2 regions of the Rhizobium sp. PK7-22 genome follow, and region 2 is predicted to be linked to the other one. Evidence: riboswitches for the same ligand, from Rfam matches in the RefSeq annotation. Region 2 holds a riboswitch; the other holds the start of a gene.

Region 1 (10,397 bases), 320 kb from region 2:
AAGATCTCTTTCGAGGAGATGCTCGAGATGGCGTCGCTCGGGGCAAAGGTCCTGCAGGTGCGGTCGGTCGAGCTTGCCATGGTGCACAAGGTTCGGACCTTCGTGCGCTCCAGTTTCGAGGATCCCGATGCACCGGGCATGGGCGACCTCATCAACCCGCCCGGTACTTTGATTTGCGACGAGGAAGAAATCGTGGAACAGGAAGTCGTCACCGGCATCGCCTATGCCAAGGATGAGGCGCAGATCTCGCTCCGTCGGCTTGCCGACCGTCCGGGGGTTTCGGCAGCAATCTTCGGGCCGCTGGCCGAGGCGCACATCAACGTCGACATGATCGTCCAGAATATCTCCGAGGACGGGTCGCGCACCGACATGACCTTCACGGTGCCGTCCGGCGACGTTCAGAAGGCGCTGAAGGTGCTGGACGACAACAAGGCGACCATCGGCTTCGACGTGGCGCAGAACGAATCAGGCCTCTGCAAGGTCTCGGTGATCGGCATCGGCATGCGCAGCCACGCCGGCGTTGCGGCGCTCGCGTTCAAGGCACTTGCTGAAAAAGGCATCAACATCAAGGCGATCACCACCTCGGAAATCAAGATTTCGATCCTGATCGACGGCGCCTACTCCGAACTCGCGGTTCGGACTTTGCATTCTGCCTACGGTCTCGATAAGAGTTGATCTTGAGCCGACAGGCCATGCCCCGCGGTCGTATCGCAGCGGGCCTGTCGGGTGGGATCGACTTTTTTCGGGAGCATCTATGCCGATGAGAGACCTGTCGGCTGGTCCGCGCGTTCTGCTGCGCCGGCTGCGCGAACTGATGGCGGAACCGCTGGATCCGCAGGAGCGGCTCGACCGCATCGTGCGGCAGATCGCCAGCAACATGGTGGCGGAAGTCTGCTCCGTCTACGTGCTGCGCTCCGACGGGGTGCTGGAGCTCTACGCCACCGAAGGTCTCAATCCGGAAGCCGTCCACCTGTCACAGCTGAAAATGGGGCAGGGACTTGTCGGCACCATTGCGGCCTCGGCGCAATCGCTCAATCTTTCGGACGCCCAGGCTCACCCCGCATTCCGCTATCTGCCTGAAACGGGCGAAGAAATCTATCATTCCTTCCTCGGTGTGCCGATCCTGAGGGCCGGCCGCACTTTGGGCGTGCTCGTCGTCCAGAACAAGACCAGCCGGACCTATCGGGAAGACGAGGTCGAGGCGCTGGAAACCACCGCCATGGTGATCGCCGAGATGATTGCGACCGGGGAACTGAAGAAGATCACCAAGCCGGGGCTCGAGCTCGACCTGACGCGCGCCATCACCATCGCGGGCGACGGTTACAGTGAGGGTATCGGGCTAGGCCACGTGGTGCTGCACGAGCCGCGCGTGGTGGTGACCAATCTGCTCAACGAGGATGCCGACAGCGAGGTGCGGCGACTGGCCGAGGCACTGGGATCGCTGCGCATCTCGATCGACGACATGCTGTCCCGGCGCGACGTGGCAACGGAGGGGGAGCACCGCGAGGTGCTGGAGACCTTCCGGATGTTTGCCCACGACCAAGGCTGGGTCCGGCGCATGGAAGAGGTGATCCACAACGGTCTGACGGCGGAAGCGGCGGTCGAGAAAGTGCAGAGCGACACCAAGGCGCGGATGATGCGGTTGACCGACCCTTACCTGCGCGAACGCATGCATGATTTCGACGACCTCGCCAACCGGCTTTTGCGGCAGCTGACCGGATACAGCGGGCGCGCCATGGGCGAGGGACTGCCGACGGACGCGATCATCTTCGCCCGGGCGATGGGGGCGGCCGAGCTTCTCGACTATCCCCGCGATCACCTGCGCGGCCTGGTGCTGGAGGACGGCGCCGTCACCAGCCATGTGGTCATCGTGGCACGTGCCATGGGGATTCCGGTGGTCGGCCAGGCGGCGGGCGCCGTGGCGCTGGCCGAGAACGGCGACACAGTCATCATCGACGGCGACGACGGGCAGCTGCATCTGCGGCCGATGGCGGACCTGCAGAAGGCCTATGAGGAGAAGGTGCGGCTGAGGGCGCGCCGGCAGGAGCAGTTCCGGGCGCTGCGCGACGTCGAACCGCTGACCAAGGACGGCAAGCGCATCAGCCTGATGATGAACGCCGGACTGATGGTGGACCTGCCGCAGCTGGCTGAATCGGGCGCCGACGGTATCGGGCTGTTTCGCACCGAACTGCAGTTCATGATCGCCTCGACGATGCCGAAGCTCGAGGAGCAGGAGGCCTTCTACCGCAATGTCATCCGCCAGGCCGGCGGGCTGCCGGTGACATTCCGGACGCTCGACATCGGTGGCGACAAGGTGGTGTCCTACTTCAGGAACCACGAGGAAGAGAACCCGGCGCTCGGCTGGCGGGCGATCCGCCTGTCGCTCGACCGGCCCGGGCTGTTGCGCACGCAGCTTAGGGCGCTGCTGCGGGCTTCCGCCGATTCGGAGCTGAAAATGATGCTGCCGATGGTGACCGAGGTGGCCGAGATCCATGCGGTGCGCGAGCTCCTGCAGAAGGAGGTGCAGCATCTTTCGAAATTCGGGCACAGCCTGCCGCGCCGACTGCAGTTCGGCGCCATGCTGGAGGTGCCGGCGCTGATGTGGCAGCTCGACGAGCTGATGGCGGAGGTGGACTTCGTCTCGGTGGGATCGAACGACCTCTTCCAGTTCTCGATGGCCGCCGACCGTGGCAATGCCCGCGTCTCCGACCGGTTCGACATGCTGGGCAAGCCGTTCCTCAGGATCCTGCGCGATATCGTGCGGGCGGCGGAGCGCAACCAGACGGCGCTGACGCTTTGTGGCGAAATGGCCGGCAAGCCGCTCTCGGCCATGGCGCTGCTCGGGATCGGCTTCCGGGCCGTGTCGATGGCGCCGACATCGATCGGTCCGGTCAAGGCGATGCTGCTGTCGCTTGACGTCGACAGACTGGCGGAGGAACTGCATGCGGCACTCGACGACAAGCGCTCGCAGGAGCCGATCCGCACGCTTCTGACCCGCTTTGCGTCAGAACACGGTATAGCCCTCTAAGAAGAACAAGAAAATGGAGTGACATCAGGGTGGCGAAGCTTCCTGTAGACAAGATGCGCGAGCTGGAGCGGCGCTTCGGCGAAATCGAGGCGCGCATGTCCGAAGGTCCGGCGGCGGACGTCTACGTCCGGCTGGCCTCGGAGTATTCGGAACTGCAGCCGGTCGTGGGCAAGATCCGCGAGTACGAGAAGGCGACTGCCGAGGTGACGGATCTGCGGGCGCTGCTCAACGACCGAGCGACCGACCGGGAGATGCGCGAGCTGGCGGAGATGGAGCTGCCGGAGGCGGAGGAGCGGGTCGAGGCGCTGGAGAAGGACATGCAGGTCCTGCTCCTGCCCAAGGACGCCGCCGACGAGAAGAGCGCGATCCTGGAAATCCGCGCCGGCACCGGCGGCAACGAGGCCGCGCTCTTTGCCGGCGACCTGTTTCGCATGTACGAGCGCTACGCGGCGGCCAAGGGCTGGAAGGTCGAGGTGCTGTCGGCCAGCGAGGGAGAGGCCGGGGGCTTTCGTGAAATCATCGCGACCGTCAGCGGGCGCGGCGTGTTCTCCAAGCTGAAGTTCGAATCCGGCGTCCATCGCGTGCAGCGCGTGCCGGATACGGAAACCCAGGGGCGCATCCACACCTCGGCCGCGACGGTGGCGGTGCTGCCGGAGGCCGAGGAAATCGACATCGAGATCCGTCCCGAAGACATCCGCATCGACACTATGCGCGCGTCCGGCGCCGGCGGCCAGCACGTCAACACTACCGATTCCGCGGTACGCATCACCCACCTGCCGACCGGCCTGATGGTCACCAGTTCAGAGAAATCGCAGCACCAGAACCGTGCCAAGGCGATGCAGGTGCTGCGCTCGCGACTCTACGACATCGAGCGGCAGAAGGTCGACAGCGAGCGCTCTGCCGACCGCAAGAGCCAGGTGGGTTCGGGCGACCGTTCCGAGCGCATCCGCACCTACAACTTTCCGCAGGGACGGGTGACGGACCACCGCATCAACCTGACGCTCTACAAGCTCGACCGGATGATGATGGGGGAGATCGACGAGGTGGTGGACGCCTTGATCTCCGACTATCAGGCCGGGCAGCTGGCGCAACTGGGCGAGAAGAGAGGGTGACGTCGCTCGAGGCTGCCGTGGCGGGCGCGCGGGCGAAGTTTGCCGCAGCCGGCCTGCCGGATGCCGCAATCGAGGCACGTCTGCTGATCGGCGGCCTGATGGGGCTGACCAGTACGCAGGTGTTTGCCGGCGGCGATCGGGTGCTGACGGCGGCGGAGGCCGCGGTCATTGGGGACGCGGTCGCGCGACGCCTGAAGCGCGAGCCGGTGCACCGGATCCTGGGGGAACGGGACTTCCACGGCATGACCCTCAGGCTTTCAGCGGAGACGCTGGAGCCGCGGCCGGACACGGAAATGCTGGTCGAGACGGTGCTGATGCATGTGAGGCGGATTGTCGCAGCCAAGGGCGTGGCCCGCGTGCTTGATTTGGGAACCGGAACGGGTGCCATCCTGCTGGCTCTCCTGAAGGAGTGCCCTGCCGCACAGGGCGTTGGCTCCGATGTTTCCGAGGACGCCCTGCGCACGGCCCGCGACAATGCGGAGCGGCTGGGGCTCGGCGACAGGTTTCAGGCAGTGCGCAGCGACTGGTTTGCGGACATCCCCGGACGGTTCGACATAATCGTGTCAAACCCGCCCTATATCAGGGCAGATGTCATTCCAGCGCTGGAGCCGGAGGTGCGGGATTTCGATCCCCCCAGGGCTCTCGACGGCGGACCTGACGGGCTTGATGCCTACCGCGCGATTGCAGCCGGCGCCGGTGCGGCGCTCCAGGCCGACGGCATTCTCGGCGTCGAGATCGGCTTCGACCAGAAGGACAGCGTCACGGAAATCTTCATTGCCGCGGGCTTCGTGCTCCGGCAGGCGGTCCGCGACTATGGGGATAACGACCGCGTCCTCATCTTTGCTCCCGAAAAGCCAGGTCCCTGATTTTGCACGGCGAAAGAAAAGGCTTGGATTTACTTGGGAAGCGCGATAGCTTGCGGCCACGCACTGGGCGGCTGGGAATGAACGGAGATTCGTTCGGGTTTAAGTCAACCTTGAGACCGGCTCTATTACAGAGTTTCGAAGGTTGAATATTTCCTGGTGCGTGAATCAGTTAATTTGACTTTCACAAGCGGCAGGCGACCTTGTTTCGTCCTGTCCGTGGCGCGCGAAGTCCTGGTCTGGCATGAGCCAGCATGGCCGCGTGGTCCCTTATCAGCGGAAAACAGAAAATTCAGGTGAACGATCTATGAGGCCAGGACAGCAGAACAAGCGCGGTCGAGGGCGCGGCGGCTCCAGCAACAACAGCGGCGGCGGCAACAACAACAACTTCAACCGCAAGGGCGGCAACCCGCTTACCCGCACTTACGACAGCTCCGGCCCAGACGTGAAAATCCGTGGTACGGCTCAGCACATTGCCGAGAAATACTCGACACTTGCCCGCGATTCCCACAGTGCCGGCGATCGGGTCATGGCGGAAAACTACCTGCAGCACGCCGAGCACTACAATCGGATCATCGCCACTGCCCAGGCGCAGATGCAGGAACGGTCCCAGCGCGACGAGCGCGGTGACTACCAGGATCGCGACGGCCAGGACGGCGACGACAACGACAACAACGATATGGACGACGACGGCAACGGCCGGTCGCAGTATCCCCACGAACCCCAGCAGCAGCCGCAGCCGCAGCAACAGCCGCCGCAGCCTCGCCGGGAGCAGCAGCCGCGCCGCGAACCACGCCGTGAGCAGGCGCCTGTCGCCGCCGCAGTCGAGGCACCAGTGGTCGATGGTTCAGGCCCGCAGCCTGTAATCGAAGGCACGCCGGCCGAAGTTGCAGCCGAAGAAGGAACGGGCGAAGCGCGTCAGCCGCGCCGCCGCAATGCCGGCAACCGGCCGCGCCGGACCCGTCGCGGCGAAGGTGACGCACCTTCCGAAGGCGGCGCCGACGATGGCCAGCCTGCCATGGCGGACGTCGCCAGCGAGTAAGCCAGCCCAAAAGCTGTGATTTGAACGAGAACTCCGGTCGAAAGGCCGGAGTTTTTCTTTTCCGGGGAGTGTGGGCGAGGTGAAACGGGGCGATCACATTCGGGCCGCTCCCTTTCGGGGCGGGATGCCACCTGCCCGATACAGTTCAGCCCATGCGGTACTGTATATTGCAGCGGCCATGCACCGGCGATTTCTCCACATGGGCGCGGACGCCGAAGACGGTTTGCAGCAGGTTCTCAGTCAGCACCGCCTCCAATGTCCCGACTGCGACGACACGGCCTTCCTGCAGCACCGCTAGCCTGTCGCAGAACATGGCCGCGAGATTGAGGTCATGCAATGCGACGATGCAGGTGATGCCGAGCTTGGAGACCAGCGAGAGGATCTCGAGCTGGTGCTGGATATCAAGGTGATTGGTCGGCTCGTCCAGGATCAATTCGTCCGGCTCCTGGGCGAGTGCCCGGGCAAGATGGACACGCTGCCGCTCGCCGCCGGAAAGTGTCTGCCAGAGCCGGCCGGCGCGCTCCTGCATGTCGACCCGTTGGAGTGCCTGCGTGACGGCCGCCTCGTCCTGCGTCGTCCAGGGGGTGAGAAAACCGCGGTGCGGGGTGCGGCCGAGCTGGACCACGTTGCGCACCGTCATCTGCGTGTCCGTCTCCGACTGCTGTTCGACCAGCGCGATGCGCCGGGCGAGCGAACCGCGGGCAATTGACGAGAGATCGTCGTCTCCCAGACGGATGACGCCGCTTTTGATCTTTCGTAAGCGACAGATCAGCCGCAGCATGCTGGATTTCCCGGATCCGTTGGGTCCGAGCAGGCCGAGCACCTTGCCCTTTTCCGCATGAAGGCTGACGCCGTCGACGATGAGGGTGTCGCCGGCGGCAAAGCTCACGTCATCAAGGGTAATGCTCATGCTGTCTTCCTCGCCCGGTAGAGGATCAGCGCGAAGGCCGGAGCGCCGAAGAGCGCCGTGACGACGCCGATCGGCAGGATCTGCTGGGGGATGATGATGCGTGACATGATATCGGCGGCGACCATGAAGATGGCACCGAAAAGGGCGGCGACCGGCAGCAGGCGCGCATGGCCCGGCCCGATCAGGAAACGGGCGGCATGGGGAACGACGAGGCCGACGAAGCCGATCGACCCGACCATGCTGACGACGCAGGCCGTCATGGCGGCGGTGGTGCCGAGCAGCACGACCTGCACCCGCCGGACGGAGACGCCGAGGGCGGCGGCGGCATCGGTGCCGAAGGCAAAGGCATCCAGCGCCCGCACATGCGCGAGGCACACCAGAAGGCCGATGAGCGCGACGGGAGCCGATAGATAGACGTCCGGCCAGCGCACGCCGCTCAGTGATCCGAGCAGCCAGAACAGGACGCCGCGCGCCTGTTCGGCATTGGCGGAGGTGGTGACAATATAGGAGGTCAGTGCACTGAAGAGCTGCGATCCGGCGACGCCGCAGAGAATGACGCGCTCGCTAGTGCCGCCGACGCCCGCCGCCAGGATGCCGACCAGGAGGAAGGCGATGGCCGCACCGATAAAGGCGCCGCCGGAGAGGCTGAGCACGCCTGAGCCCAACCCGAGGATGGTGACGCAGACGGCGCCGGTGGATGCGCCGGCGGAGATGCCGAGCACATAGGGTTCCGCGAGCGGATTGCGCAGCAGCGCCTGCAGCACCGCGCCGCAGAGCGCCAGCGAGGCGCCGGCGCTGGCGGCGACCAGCGCGCGGCTGAAGCGATAGTCCCAGACGATCCCCTGGTGGATGCGGCTGAGTTCGAAGCCAGCGTCAAAAAGCCGGTTGGCGACGGCCTTTGCGGTCGTGGCGAGCGGGATGGCGATCTCGCCGATTGAGACGGCGAGGCTCACCATCAGGGCGAGAAGCAGAAGGCCGACCGCGGCAAGCGCGAAAAGCGACCACCGTGGCGAACGCGCGGGAAAAGCCAGGCTCACCGTGCAAGACCGAAGGTCTTGATGCCGTCCGCCAGGAGCTCGATGCCGTCGACCGTGCGGATCGTCGGGTTCATCGACTGCGCGTCCATCATGACGAAGCGCCTGTTCCTGACGGCGTCCAGCTCCTGCGTGACCGGATCGTTCTCCAGGAAGTCGATCTTCACCTCCGGATTGTCGGCGGCATAGCGGCGACGATCCATGGTGGCGATGACGATCACGGAAGGATCGGCGTCAGCGATCGTCTCCCAGCCGACGAGCGGCCATTCTTCCTCGGTGTCGACGACATTGCGGGCACCAAGCGTCTTGAGGATGTAAGCGGGCGCTCCGTTCCTGCCGGCGATGAAGGCGTCGCCGTCGACTTCCTTGCTGGAGAACCAGAAGACGACGGGCAGGTTCTTGCCGGATGCGCCGGCAACGGAGGCGATCGCTGCCGTTTCCCGCTGTTTCAGATCGGCGATCAGGGCGTCGCCGCGTTCCGTCACGTCGAAGATCTCGGCGAGCTCGGCAATCTGCTGGTAGACCAGGTCCATGGTGAAGAGCTGCCCGCGAACGCCGTCGCCACCGTTGGTATTAACCTTGGCGACGCAGTCGGCCGGCGCGACATAGGTGTCGATGCCCAGTTGCGCAAACTGCTCGCGCTTGCCGACGGAGCCCTGCGCGCCGACGTGCCATTCAAATTCGGCCGTGACCAGATCCGGCTCCTGCCCGACGACGGATTCAAAGCTCGGATCATTGTCGGCCAGCCGCTCGATGCCGCGATTGACCTCGGCGTATTGCGGCAGCACCGGACCGACCCAGACGGCGGTGCCGACGAGCTTGTCGGCAAGACCGAGGGAGAAGAGGATTTCGGTCATTCCCTGACCGATCGAGACCACCCGCGAAGGCGGTTTGTCGAAGGTGACCTCCTGACCGCAGTTGCTAATCGTCAAGGGGTAGGCGGTGGCTGCAAGAGAGGGCGTGGCGAGGCCGGCAAGGCCGAGCGAAAGCGTGAGGCTGGCAACAAGCTTGTGCATGAAATCATCTCGATCAGGAGGAAAGGAGGCGAATGCCGCGGTTCAGACGGCATCGGCGGCGCGGCCGCGGGCGGAAAACCGGTCGAGACGGAGGGGTGGTGCCTGGGGGCAAAGGTGCAGGTCGGTCATATCTGTTCCCTTGCCGGGCATCCCCGCCCGGCCGACTGAGTGGTGTTCGATGGCAGGTCTCCTGGCTCACGGATATCCGCCCTTCATCTGCCTTCCCGGGAAAACCCAGTGGCATGGCGCCTTGCGACGCCCGAGGATGAGTGGCAATCCGCTTACAGTTGCGGGGGCAGCCACGGTCTCGGCACCTCTTCGGGCCTCACCGTGTTCCCTATTAATCCCCTTCGAGTCACCGTCGGGGAACCATCGCAATCAGCTAAACGTGAAGCGGGCCTCATGGTCAAGCCCGATGGAGCGGTGTGGGTTTGGGCGAGGAAGGCAGTAATTCGTCATTGCGCCGTCTCCAAAGCGATATGTAATAACATTACTTATAGCCAAGAATTGGGCATGTCCAGATGCTGTCTGAACAGGAGGCTCCGGTCGCGTCGCCGAGGGTGCGCCGAAGCCTCGATCTTCAGGTCGTTCGCTTGCCCTTGAGGTGCGTATAAGCCCAGTCAAGCGTCAGCATGACGATGAGCGACAGGCCGACCAGCGGAAACAACAACCCGCCGATGACCAGGATCGCCAACAGGCCACGGAAGACCCGCCGGTCGGAGGGCATGGGCGGGACGCCGAGAGAGACCCGGCGGGTCGACGTTTCCACCACATGACGCCGGCCGAGACGGCGAGCAGAACGATGGCGGCACAGGCGATCGCGAGCACGATCTGGTTGGCGAGGCCGAATTCCTGGCCCATGTGGACGTTGATGCCCCATTCCAGCCATTTGCCGAGCGGACCGTATTCCCTGAAGCTCATGTCGATCAGAGGCTCGCCGGAATACTGGTCGAGATGCACGACACGCTGCTGCGAAAGATCGTCGGGATAGACCGAGCCGGTGAAGACGCCGGTCGGCGTGGTCGGGATGTTGACGGCATAGCCGGGATGCAGACCCAGCCGCTCCAAGGTCTGGACCGCCTGATCGAGGCCGATGGTCCCCGCGCCCTGCGGGTGTTCCGGCGACTGCGGAACCTGTGCCTGCTCCATGGACCAGGAGGTCTTGGCGACATGGTCGAGATGTTCGTCCGACATGGGAACGGCCACCCGCACGCCGACCGGATAACCGAAGTTGCTGCCGTTCGCCCACTCGTTGACCTTGGCGCCCCAGACGCTCGACCAGGGCATCCCGGTGACGGCGAGAAACACGATGAAGACACCGACGAAGATGCCGGTGACCGCATGCATGTCGCGCCAGAAGACACGGCGTCTGGGCGTGCCCCGGACGCTGAG
Region 2 (10,397 bases):
GGCGGCGTCGATGAGGGCCGGCTTCGCGTTGCGGCCGGTGACGACCACATGCAGATCCGGCCGGCGGGCCTGCAACTTGGCGACGACCTTGTCGAGGTCGAGATATTCGTAGCGGAGCGCGATATTCAGTTCGTCGAGGACGACGAGGGCGATCGTCTCGTCCGCCATCAGCTCGAGCGCCTTCTCCCAGGCCCGCTCGGCGGCAGCGACATCGCGCTTCAGATCCTGGGTTTCCCAGGTGAAGCCTTCGCCCATCGTGTGCCAGACGACGCGATCGCCGAAGACGGCCAGCGCCGGCTGCTCGCCGGTGGACCAGCCGCCCTTGATAAACTGCACGATGCCGACGCGGCGATTGGTGCCGAGCATGCGCAGCGCCAGCCCGAAGGCTGCCGTCGACTTGCCCTTGCCGGAACCGGTATGGACCATGAGAAGACCCTTTTCCGCGGTCTTCTCGGCCACTTCCGCGTCCTGCACCGCCTTGCGGTTGGCCATCTTGGCGCGATGCCGTTCCTCGGCTGTGTCGGTGATGTCCCTCAACGGACAGGCTCTGCAGTGCCGGCCGAATAGACCTCTTCGCCGCTGCGAAGCCGTGTCCGGACCAGACCGGAGACCGCGCCGAGCAGCGCCCAGAAGACGAGGCTTGTCGCCAGCACCGCCGCCACGAAGCGGGCGTGCAGTTCCGCCGGCACCGCCGTCTCGTGGCTAACCGGATGCGGCGCGCCGAGAATATGCGGCAGCACGAGCAGGACGATGGCAACAACGGCCAGCACAGGCGTGCGGGTATAGGCGAGGAGTCCGAGGCCGACGGCCGTGCAACCGGCGGTCGCGACCCACCACAGCTGCCGCGCGCCGAGTTCGGCAGCCGGCATGCCGGGAAGCTCCGGCGGCAGGCCAAGTCCGGGGGCAAGGCTGAAGGCGAGGAAGCCGGCAAGGCCGAACATCAGGCCGCCGCGCCAGTCCTTCAGACCGCCCAGCGCTTCGGCGGCGGTCACGAGAAGGAGCGCAAAGCCGATCCCGGCCAGCATGTTGGCGGCAGCGGTATAGAGGAAGCGCTCGGCGCCGTCGGCCGGCATCCAGGCTTCCGCATCGTGGTGATGATCCGCGGGCGCCGCCGCGTCATGGGAATGGGCCTGGTCGTGCGAATGACCCGCTTCGGCGCCGGCACCTTCGAAGGTTTCAGCCTGGACAATCAGCGGGACGGTGGCGAAGCTCTGCATCACGGTGAGCACGAGCCCGGACAACAGGCCCGCGATCACCGCCGCGAGGACGATGTTGCGAAACAAGGACATGTCAGAAATCCTCAGTGGCAGGGAAACGCGAGCGAATGGCGCGAGTCATGCGCCGCGTTGTGCACGACGTCCATCTGGGAGAAGCCGACAAAGCCGACGAAGAAGAGGCCGAGCATCGCCGTCATGCCGAGGGGGATGATCCTGGAGGTGGAAGCGCCGATTGCGCCGGCTGCGGTCTTGGTCGTCATAGCTGTATCCTTTCGTCCTCCACCCGAGGACATTCGATCTTCACAAGGCCACCGGCAGGTCTCCTGGCTCGCAGATCAGACGCTCTCTCCCGCCTTCCCGGATCGCTCCAGTGGCATGATGGGATCAAGCTCTCCGCTTACAGTTGCGGGGGCAGCCGCGGATTTGACGAACCCGTCTCACCGCATTCCCTCTGGTCCCTCTCGGGCACCGATGACAAGGGCACTATAACTCAAATGAACCGAGCGGCAATCGCCTTTGCGACGCATTGACACGAACGGGCGACCGGGCTTACTGAAAGCCTGACGGTTCTTTTCCGGCAACGGAGAGGACGAAAAGGGAATGCGGTGCGATCCGGTAACGGATCAATGCCGCGGCTGCCCCCGCAACTGTAAGCGGAGAGCTTCTGCCAATAAGCCACTGGGGTGATCCCGGGAAGGTGGGCAGCAAGCGACGACCCGCGAGCCAGGAGACCTGCCGTCGCCATGTCTATGCTTTTCCGGGCGGGGTGCTCCGGAGGAAGCCCTTGATCACCAAGGCGAGACTGCCAGCGGCAGTCCGTCGCGCGCCCCATATCGATCGAGCTGGAACGCGGCCTTGAGTGACGAAGCCATCAGAGACACCGACGTCACGATCTTCGTGTGCACGAACTGCCGCTGCGCGTCTAACTCGGAACTGCGCCCCGGCGTGGCGCTGATCGAGGCCTTGCGCGACGCGACCGCCGATCTGCCGCTCGCCGTCAAGCCCGTCACCTGCCTTGCCAACTGCCAGAAGAGCCCGAGTGCTGCCTTTTCCCACCGCAGCGGCTGGTCCTATGTCTTCGGCCATCTCTCGCTGGAGAACGTGCCCGACATCGTCACCGGCGCCATGATGCTGGCCGATGACGAGCGCGGCTTCCTGCCCCTGCGCGGACGTCCGACCTGCCTTCGCGGCAACGGCATGTCCGCCCGCATTCCCCCCTTCAACCACCACGAGGACATGCCCACATGAGCGTCACCTTCGACCGTATCCCCTGCACCGTCGTCACAGGCTTCCTGGGCGCCGGCAAGACGACGCTGATCCGCAACCTCATCGAAAAGCTCGACGGCAAGCGGCTGGCGATCATCGTCAACGAGTTCGGCGATGTCGGCATCGATGGCGAGGTCCTGAAGGGCTGCGGCATCGAGAGCTGCCCGGACGACAACATCATCGAGCTCGCCAACGGCTGCATCTGCTGCACCGTCGCCGACGACTTCGTGCCCGCGATCGACCAGATCCTGGCACGCGAGCCGCGGGTCGACCACATCCTCATCGAGACCTCCGGTCTGGCGCTGCCCAAGCCCCTCGTGCAGGCCTTCCAGTGGCCGGCCGTCAAGGCGCGGGTGACCGTCGATGCCGTCATTGCCGTCGTCGATGGCCTCGCGCTTGCCGAAGGCAGGGTGGCCCATGACCATGCCGCCCTGGAGGAACAGCGCCTGTCCGACGACAGCATCGACCATGACGATCCGGTCGAGGAAGTCTTCGACGACCAGATCGCCTGCGCCGACATGATCGTGCTGACCAAGACCGACCTCATCGACGCCGACGGCCTGGCGCTGGCCAGGGAGCGGATTGCCGCCCATCTGCCGCGGGCGGTGAAGATCATCGCGGCGGCGAACGGCCAGGTCGACCCGGCCGTGCTGATCGGCCTCGGCCTTGCGGTCGAAGACGACATCGAGAACCGCAAGACCCATCACGACGACGAGCTCGATCACGACCACGACGATTTCGACAGCTTCGTCATCGACCTGCCCGCCGTCGACAATGCCGACGAACTGGCGCAGCGGATTTCCGCAACGGCCGAGGCCGAGAACGTGCTGCGCATCAAGGGCTTCGTGGACGTCGCGAACAAGCCGATGCGCCTGCAGGTCCAGGCGGTAGGCTCACGCGTCAACCATTACTTCGACCGTGCCTGGGAGCCCGGCGAAACCCGCCAGAGCCGCCTCGTCGTCATCGGCGAAAAAGGGCTTGATCGCGACGCGATAGAAAGGATGCTGGCCGCTTAGGCTCTGCAACGGACATGCATATTCTGGCCACCACATCGTCATCTCTCGACGACCTCATCGAGCCGGTCGACCTGAACCAGGCCCCGGCTGATGTGGTGGTTTTGTCGTTTTCCGGCAGCGACCTGAACGGCATCGCCGCTGGCTGGCCGACCGACGGCGGCCTCTCGCTGGCGACAGCCAATCTCAGCGACCTGCGGCATCCGATGTCGGTGGACCTCTGGCTGGAGAAGACCGCCTCCCAGGCGAAGCTGATCCTGGTGCGGATCCTGGGCGGTTACGACCGCTGGCAGTACGGCACGGAAGAACTGGCACGGATGGCACGCGCCAAGGGGACCAGGCTCGTCATGCTGCCCGGCGAATGCAGCGTCCGGGACGATCGCCTTGCCGCGGCCTCGACGGTCGACGAGTCGGAACTGCTGGCAATTCTGACCTGCCTGCGCGAAGGCGGGCCGCAGAACATGCGACTGCTGGCCTCCGGTCTGGCCGCCGTCGCGCGCGGCGAACAGCTGGAGCTGGAACCGGCGCAGGTCATGCCCAAGGCCGGCTTCTATGAGCCCGGGACAGGTCCCGTTGCGCTCGAGCACCTGCTTGCCTCCTTCCCGGCCGAGGCGCCGAGGCTGCCGATCCTCTTCTACCGCTCCATGCTGCTGGCCAATGACGCAGCCCCCATCGACGCGCTCTTCGAAGCGCTCGCCCGTCGCGGCTACGCCCCGGTGCCGATCTTCGTCGGCAGCCTGAAGGACGAACACAGTCTGGCATTCGTCGAGCAGGCGCTCGCCGATCTCTCTCCCGCCGCGATCCTTGCAACGACGGCCTTCGCCGCCGGTGCCGATGCGGACGGCGAAACCCTCTTCGATCGCGCCGGCGTCACTGTCTTCCAGGTGGTCATCGCGACGACGCAGCGCGATGCCTGGCGGCAGAACCGCCGCGGCCTCGGCCCCTCCGACCTCGCCATGCATGTCGTGCTGCCGGAACTTGACGGTCGGCTGCTGGCCGGCCCGATCTCCTTCAAGCAGGGCAGCACCGCATCCAGCCTCGTCAACCAGCCGGAACCGGACCGGGTCGAGCAGGTCGCCGAGCGCATCACGCGCTTCCTGCACATGAGGGCAACGCCCCGGGCCGAGCGCAAGGTTGTCATCCTGCTGCCGGACTATCCGAATGCGCCGGGCCGCACCGGTTATGCCGTCGGCCTCGACGTGCCGCAGAGCGTCCTCGGCATGCTGAAAGCGCTTTCGACAGCCGGCTATGCAGTGGATGATATTCCCTCGACGCCGCGCGCGCTTCTCGATCTCTTGACCGAACGGCAGGCGGCGCTGCCTGTCGCTGCTTATCGTGCCTTCTTCCAGAACCTGCCCGAAGCCTCACGCGCCGCCGCCACCGCCGCATGGGGCGCGGCCGAGGACGATCCGGAGGTCGAAGGCGAAGCATTCCGCTTCCGGGCCGCCCGCTTCGGCAACATCACCGTGGCGCTGGCACCGGATCGCGGCCGCGGTGGCGACCGACGCGCCGACTACCACGATCCCGACCTGCCGCCGCGCCATGCGCTGCTGGCCTTCGGCGCCTGGATGCAAGACACGATCGAGGCCCATGCCATCGTGCATGTCGGCGCCCATGGCACGCTGGAGTGGCTGCCGGGCAAGACCGCTGCGCTCTCGCGTGAATGCTTCCCGGAAATCGTCCTCGGCGGCCTGCCCGTCATCTATCCCTTCATCGTCTCCAACCCGGGCGAGGCCGCCGTCGCCAAGCGGCGCATTGCGGCCCTCACCATCGGCCACCTTCCCCCAGTTTTGGCTGGCGCCGGACTGTCGGAAAGCCAGACACGGCTCGAGCTGTTGGTCGACGAATATGCACAGGCCGACGGACTGGATCGGCGGCGTCGCGACCGGCTGGCCAAGCTGATCGTCGACACCGCCCATGAGCTAGGGCTCGCCGACGAAGCCGGCGTCTCGCGCGACGACGACCCGGATACGGCGCTGACCCGCATCGACGCCTTTCTCTGCGACCTGAAGGACTTTTCGATCAAGGACGGCCAGCATGTCTATGGCGTGGTGGCCGTCAACGACGACGACCCGGCGCGGATGGCCTGCGCGGAGGCCGAACGCGACGCACTGCTCGGCGCCCTCGACGGACGCCATGTCCGTCCCGGCCCCTCCGGAGCACCGGCCCGCGGTCGCCTGGACGTCATGCCGACCGGCCGCAATCTCTTTGCCAGCGATCCGCGCACGCTGCCGACGCCGACCGCCTTCGAGCTGGGCCGCAAGGCGGCCGATGAGGTGCTGCGCCGATACCTGCAGGACCACGGCGACTGGCCGACAAGTCTCGTCTTCGATCTTTGGGGCAGCGCCTCGCTGCGCAGCGGCGGCGAGGAAGTGGCACAGGTTCTGGCGCTGATGGGCGCCCGCCCCGTCCATGATCCGATGACCGGGCGCGTCACCGGCATCGAGGTCCTGCCGCCGGCATCGCTCGGTCGTCCGCGCATCGACGTGACGCTGCGCATCTCCGGCCTGTTCCGCGACATGTTCCCCGCGCTGATCGCGCTGCTGGATGCCGCCACCCGCGCCATTGCCGTCCGTGACGAGGCTCCGGGCGACAATCCGCTCGCCGAAGAGGCGAAGGAGCGGGGCAGCATCCCCTCGCGCATCTTCGGATCGGCACCCGGCACCTATGGCGCCGGCATCGAGGACCAGCTGGCCGACGGCAGCTGGGATGAGCGCGAAGAGCTCGGCCGCATCTATCTCGACGCCACCAGCCATTCCTTTTCCGGCGCGCAAGGCGATGCCGCCGAGGCCCGCGGACAGTTTGCGGAGCGCATCCGGGCGGCGGATCTGCTCGTTCACACGGGCGACGACCCGGGCCGCGATCTGCTCGACGGATCGGCAGACGTCGCCTTCATCGGCGGTTTCTCCGCCGCCGTCGCGGCTCTCGGCGGCAAGGCAGATGTCATCGCGCTCGACACCACCGACCCGAACAACCCGAGAGCCCGCTCGATCTCAGAAGCCATCACCCGGGTGGTGCGGGCGCGCGCCGTCAACCCGCGCTTCATTGCCGGCCAGATGCGCCACGGGCCACGGGGTGCTGCCGAACTGGTGGAGACGGTCGACCGGCTGATCGGCTTTGCCGAGACCACGCACGCCATTCCGCATGCGCTGATCGAGGCGACCTACGAGGCCTATGTGGTGGACGAGGTTGTCCGCGACTTCCTGCTCGCAGAGAACCCGGAAGGCGCACGCTACATGGGCGAACGTTTCCGCTCCGCCCTTCGCCGCGGCCTCTGGCATCCCCGCCGCAATGCCGTGGACCAGGAGCTGGAGATGCTGTTCGGGGAGAAGGCGGCATGACGGCGCTTTCGCTCGACACCGACATGCTCGACAGGCGCCGCGGCGCCTGCCCGGCCCTCTCCGCCCCGATGCAGACCGGCGACGGCTTGCTGGCGCGCATCGCACTGACGGGTGCGCTCCATCCCTCGCAGCTTGCGTCCCTCTGCCAGCTGGCGCGCCGCCACGGCAACGGCATCCTCGACATTTCCGCGCGCGGCAACCTGCAGGTTCGCGGTCTCACGGAATTCTCCGCGCCGCAGCTCGATGCCGATGTTCGCCTTCTTCAGCTGCCGTTGCGGGACGGTCTGGCGGTGGAAGTGCCGCCGCTGGCTGGACTGGATGCCGACGAAACCACCGATCCCCGCCCCCTGGCCGCAGCGATCCTTGAGGGCGCCGCCGAGATCCAGGGCCTGGCGCCGAAGATGAGCGTCGTCGTCGACGGCGGCGGGCGCCTGCGCCTATCGGATCTGCTCGCCGACGTCCGCCTGGTGGCGGAACCGCACCACGATGGCATCGGCTGGAAGCTGCTGCTTGGCGGCACGGAAGACGCTGGCGGGGTCCATGGTATCTTCAGCGAGGCAGAGGCTACCGCGGCAACGCTCGCCCTGCTTCGCCAGATGGCGGCAACCGGCATGAAAGCGCGGGGTCGCGACCTGGCAGCCGGCCTGCCGCGCCATATGGCAGCGACGCAGCCTGTTTCGCCCTTTGGCCTGCACCCGCTGGCACCCGGTTTCGCAGCGGCCGGTGCCGGCCCCGCCTTCGGCCAGATCGAGGCCGAACGGCTTGCCGCACTCTGCGGGCAGGCGGTGGATTTGGGCCTGGATGCGGTGAAGCCGGCGTTCGATCACTCGCTCATCTTCTTCGGCCGGCCCGACGCCTGCCACGGACTGCTCGCCTTCGCAGACTTCAACGGCTTCATCACCTCCGCCGATGATCCCCGCAGTTCCATTGCCGCCTGCCCCGGTCGACCCGCCTGCGCATCGGGAGAGGTCGAGACGCACGCCCTCGGCGCTCTGGCTGCGCGCGAATGCGGCGACCTGCTGGATGGCTCCTTCAAGCTGCACGTCTCCGGCTGCGCCAAGGGCTGTGCCCATCCGCAGCCATCCCCGATCACGCTCTGCGGCACGCCGGCCGGACTGGCCTGGATTGCTGGTCGCGCAGCCGATCCGGCGCTCGCGGTGATCGACCCGCACAATATCGCTACCGCGCTTGGCCGTGTCTCCGCCCTCGTCAGGAGCGAACGCCGCGATGGCGAACACTCTGCAGCCTGCCTGTCCCGGCTCGGGCCGGACCGCATTTCTGCCCATCTCATGTCAGGACAACCATGACCTCTTACGACTACATCCGCGAGGGCGATGCCATCTACGAGAAATCCTTCGCGATCATCCGCGAAGAGGCAGACCTTTCGACCTTTACCGCCGAACAGGCCGATGTCGCCATCCGCATGATCCATGCCTGCGGCCTCGTCGAGGCGGCCGAGCATTTCCGGTTCTCCGACGACTTCGTCTCGGCAGCCCGCGGCGCCCTTCAGGCCGGCAAGCCGATCTTCTGCGACGCGGAAATGGTGGCGCAGGGCGTCACCCGCGCCCGTCTCGCCGCCGGCAACCCGGTGATCTGCACCCTGCGCGACAGCCGCACCATCGAACTGGCGCGCACCATCGGCAACACCCGCTCGGCAGCGGCGCTCGACCTCTGGGACGAGATGGAGGGGGCGGTGGTCGCGATCGGCAATGCCCCGACCGCCCTCTTCCGCCTGCTTGAACTTCTCGATGCCGGCGCGCCACGGCCGGCGGCCATCATCGGCATGCCGGTCGGCTTCGTCGGCGCAGCCGAATCCAAGGAAGCGCTGATGGAAAGCCCGCTCGGCATTCCCTATGCGGTGGTGCGCGGACGCATGGGCGGATCGGCGATGACGGCAGCCGCCGTCAACGCTCTGGCGAGGGCCGGCCTGTGACAGCCGCCGCCAAGGGCAGACTCACCGGCGTCGGCACCGGGCCGGGCGATCCGGAACTTCTGACGCTGAAGGCGGTGCGGGCGCTATCCGAGGCCGACGTCGTCGCCTTCTTCTGCAAGAAAGGCAGCGCCGGTAATGGCCGAACGATCGTCGCGGCTCACATCAGGCCGGGAACGGTGGAACTGCCGCTCGTCTACCCGGTGACGGTGGAGACGCACAAGGACGAGGCCGATTATCGCGGCCCGATCGCCGACTTCTTCGATCGCTCGGCACGCGAGATCGCCGTCCATCTCGACGAGGGGCGAAATGTTGCGGTGCTGAGCGAGGGCGATCCGCTTTTCTACGGCTCCTACATGCATCTGCACGTGCGCCTTGCGCCGAACTACGAGGCCGAGGTGGTGGCCGGCGTTACCGCCATGTCCGGCTGCTGGTCCATGGCCGGCCTGCCGCTGGTGCAGGGCGACGACATCCTGAGCGTGCTGCCCGGCACCCTGTCGGAGGAAAAGCTGACGGAGCGCCTGTCGGATACGGATGGCGCCGTGATCATGAAGGTCGGTCGCAACCTGCCGAAGATCCGCCGCGCCCTGCAGGCCGTCGGCAAGCTGTCGGAAGCACTCTACGTGGAGCGTGGCACGATGAGCAACGGCTCGGCGCAACGGCTCGCCGACCGCGACGAAAGCTCGGCACCCTATTTCTCGCTGGTCCTCGTCCCCGGCTGGAAGGCGCGGCCATGACGAAGTCTGCTGCCGGTTCACTCGTGGTCGTCGGGCTGGGCCCGGGTAGCCCGGACCAGATGACGCCGGAGGCGGCGGCAGCTGTCGCGAGCTCGGAAGATTTCTTCGGCTATTTCCCCTATATCGACCGGCTGTCGCTGCGCCCCGACCAGCGCCGGCACGCCTCCGACAACCGCGAGGAACTGGCGCGCGCGAAGGCGGCGCTGGCGATGGCGGCAGAGGGAGGCAAAGTTTGCGTCGTCTCCGGCGGCGATCCCGGCGTCTTTGCCATGGCGGCCGCCGTCTGCGAGGCGATCGAGGACGGACCGGCAGAGTGGCGGGATATCGACGTCTCGGTGATCCCGGGGGTAACGGCCATGCTGGCGGTGGCGGCACGCGCCGGCGCGCCGCTCGGCCACGATTTCTGCGCCATTTCGCTGTCCAACAACCTGAAGCCCTGGGAGATCATCGCGAAGCGCCTCGTGGCGGCTGCCGAGGCAGGCTTCGTGATGGCCTTCTACAATCCCATCAGCAAGGCGCGGCCGCATCAGCTGGACGCCGCCTTCGACCTCCTGCGCAAGCATCTGCCCGCGGACGTGCCGGTGATCTTCGGACGGGCGGCGGGCCGCCCCGACGAGATCATCCGAACCGTCGCGCTGAAGGATGCCGCAGGAAACATGGCAGACATGGCGACCTGCGTCATCGTCGGTTCGCCCGAGACCCGGATCATCCCCCGCGACGGCAGGCCGCCGCTCGTCTATTCACCGCGCAGCTACCGGGGCGGCAGCGCATGACCGAGGCGATCTATCATCTCGTCGACAGAGCCGACCGCGTCGACATCGGGGAGTTCCGGCCGCTGGATCAGCACGACGTCGATGCCGAGCGCCCGGGCGGCCGCGATCTTGCCGTAGCTG

What was found. Region 2 has a riboswitch for cobalamin ahead of M1E10_RS23785 (CbtB domain-containing protein). Riboswitches for the same ligand answer to the same signal wherever they lie in the genome.
Region 1: linked by a shared signal. The riboswitch ahead of M1E10_RS06180 (TroA family protein) and the one ahead of M1E10_RS23785 (CbtB domain-containing protein) in region 2 are both predicted to bind cobalamin.

The regions. Positions count from the first base shown of each region.
Region 1 is NZ_CP096514.1:286,255-296,651, reverse strand. It holds gene M1E10_RS06215 (aspartate kinase) at 1-675, shown strand, start outside; gene ptsP (phosphoenolpyruvate--protein phosphotransferase) at 761-3,028, shown strand; gene prfA (peptide chain release factor 1) at 3,058-4,140, shown strand; gene prmC (HemK/PrmC family methyltransferase) at 4,137-5,006, shown strand; gene M1E10_RS06195 (DUF4167 domain-containing protein) at 5,311-6,045, shown strand; gene M1E10_RS06190 (ABC transporter ATP-binding protein) at 6,191-6,955, opposite strand; gene M1E10_RS06185 (FecCD family ABC transporter permease) at 6,952-7,986, opposite strand; gene M1E10_RS06180 (TroA family protein) at 7,989-9,005, opposite strand; cobalamin riboswitch at 9,169-9,394, opposite strand; partial or broken gene M1E10_RS06175 (PepSY-associated TM helix domain-containing protein) at 9,586-10,397, opposite strand, start outside.
Region 2 is NZ_CP096514.1:3,890,410-3,900,806, forward strand. It holds gene cobO (cob(I)yrinic acid a,c-diamide adenosyltransferase) at 1-492, opposite strand, end outside; gene M1E10_RS23780 (CbtA family protein) at 534-1,289, opposite strand; gene M1E10_RS23785 (CbtB domain-containing protein) at 1,301-1,477, opposite strand; cobalamin riboswitch at 1,514-1,705, opposite strand; cobalamin riboswitch at 1,765-1,971, shown strand; gene M1E10_RS23790 (DUF1636 family protein) at 2,073-2,465, shown strand; gene cobW (CobW family protein) at 2,462-3,499, shown strand; gene cobN (cobaltochelatase subunit CobN) at 3,514-6,837, shown strand; gene cobG (4Fe-4S domain-containing protein) at 6,834-8,144, shown strand; gene M1E10_RS23810 (precorrin-8X methylmutase) at 8,141-8,770, shown strand; gene M1E10_RS23815 (precorrin-2 C(20)-methyltransferase) at 8,767-9,504, shown strand; gene M1E10_RS23820 (precorrin-3B C(17)-methyltransferase) at 9,501-10,277, shown strand; gene M1E10_RS23825 (precorrin-6A/cobalt-precorrin-6A reductase) at 10,256-10,397, opposite strand, start outside.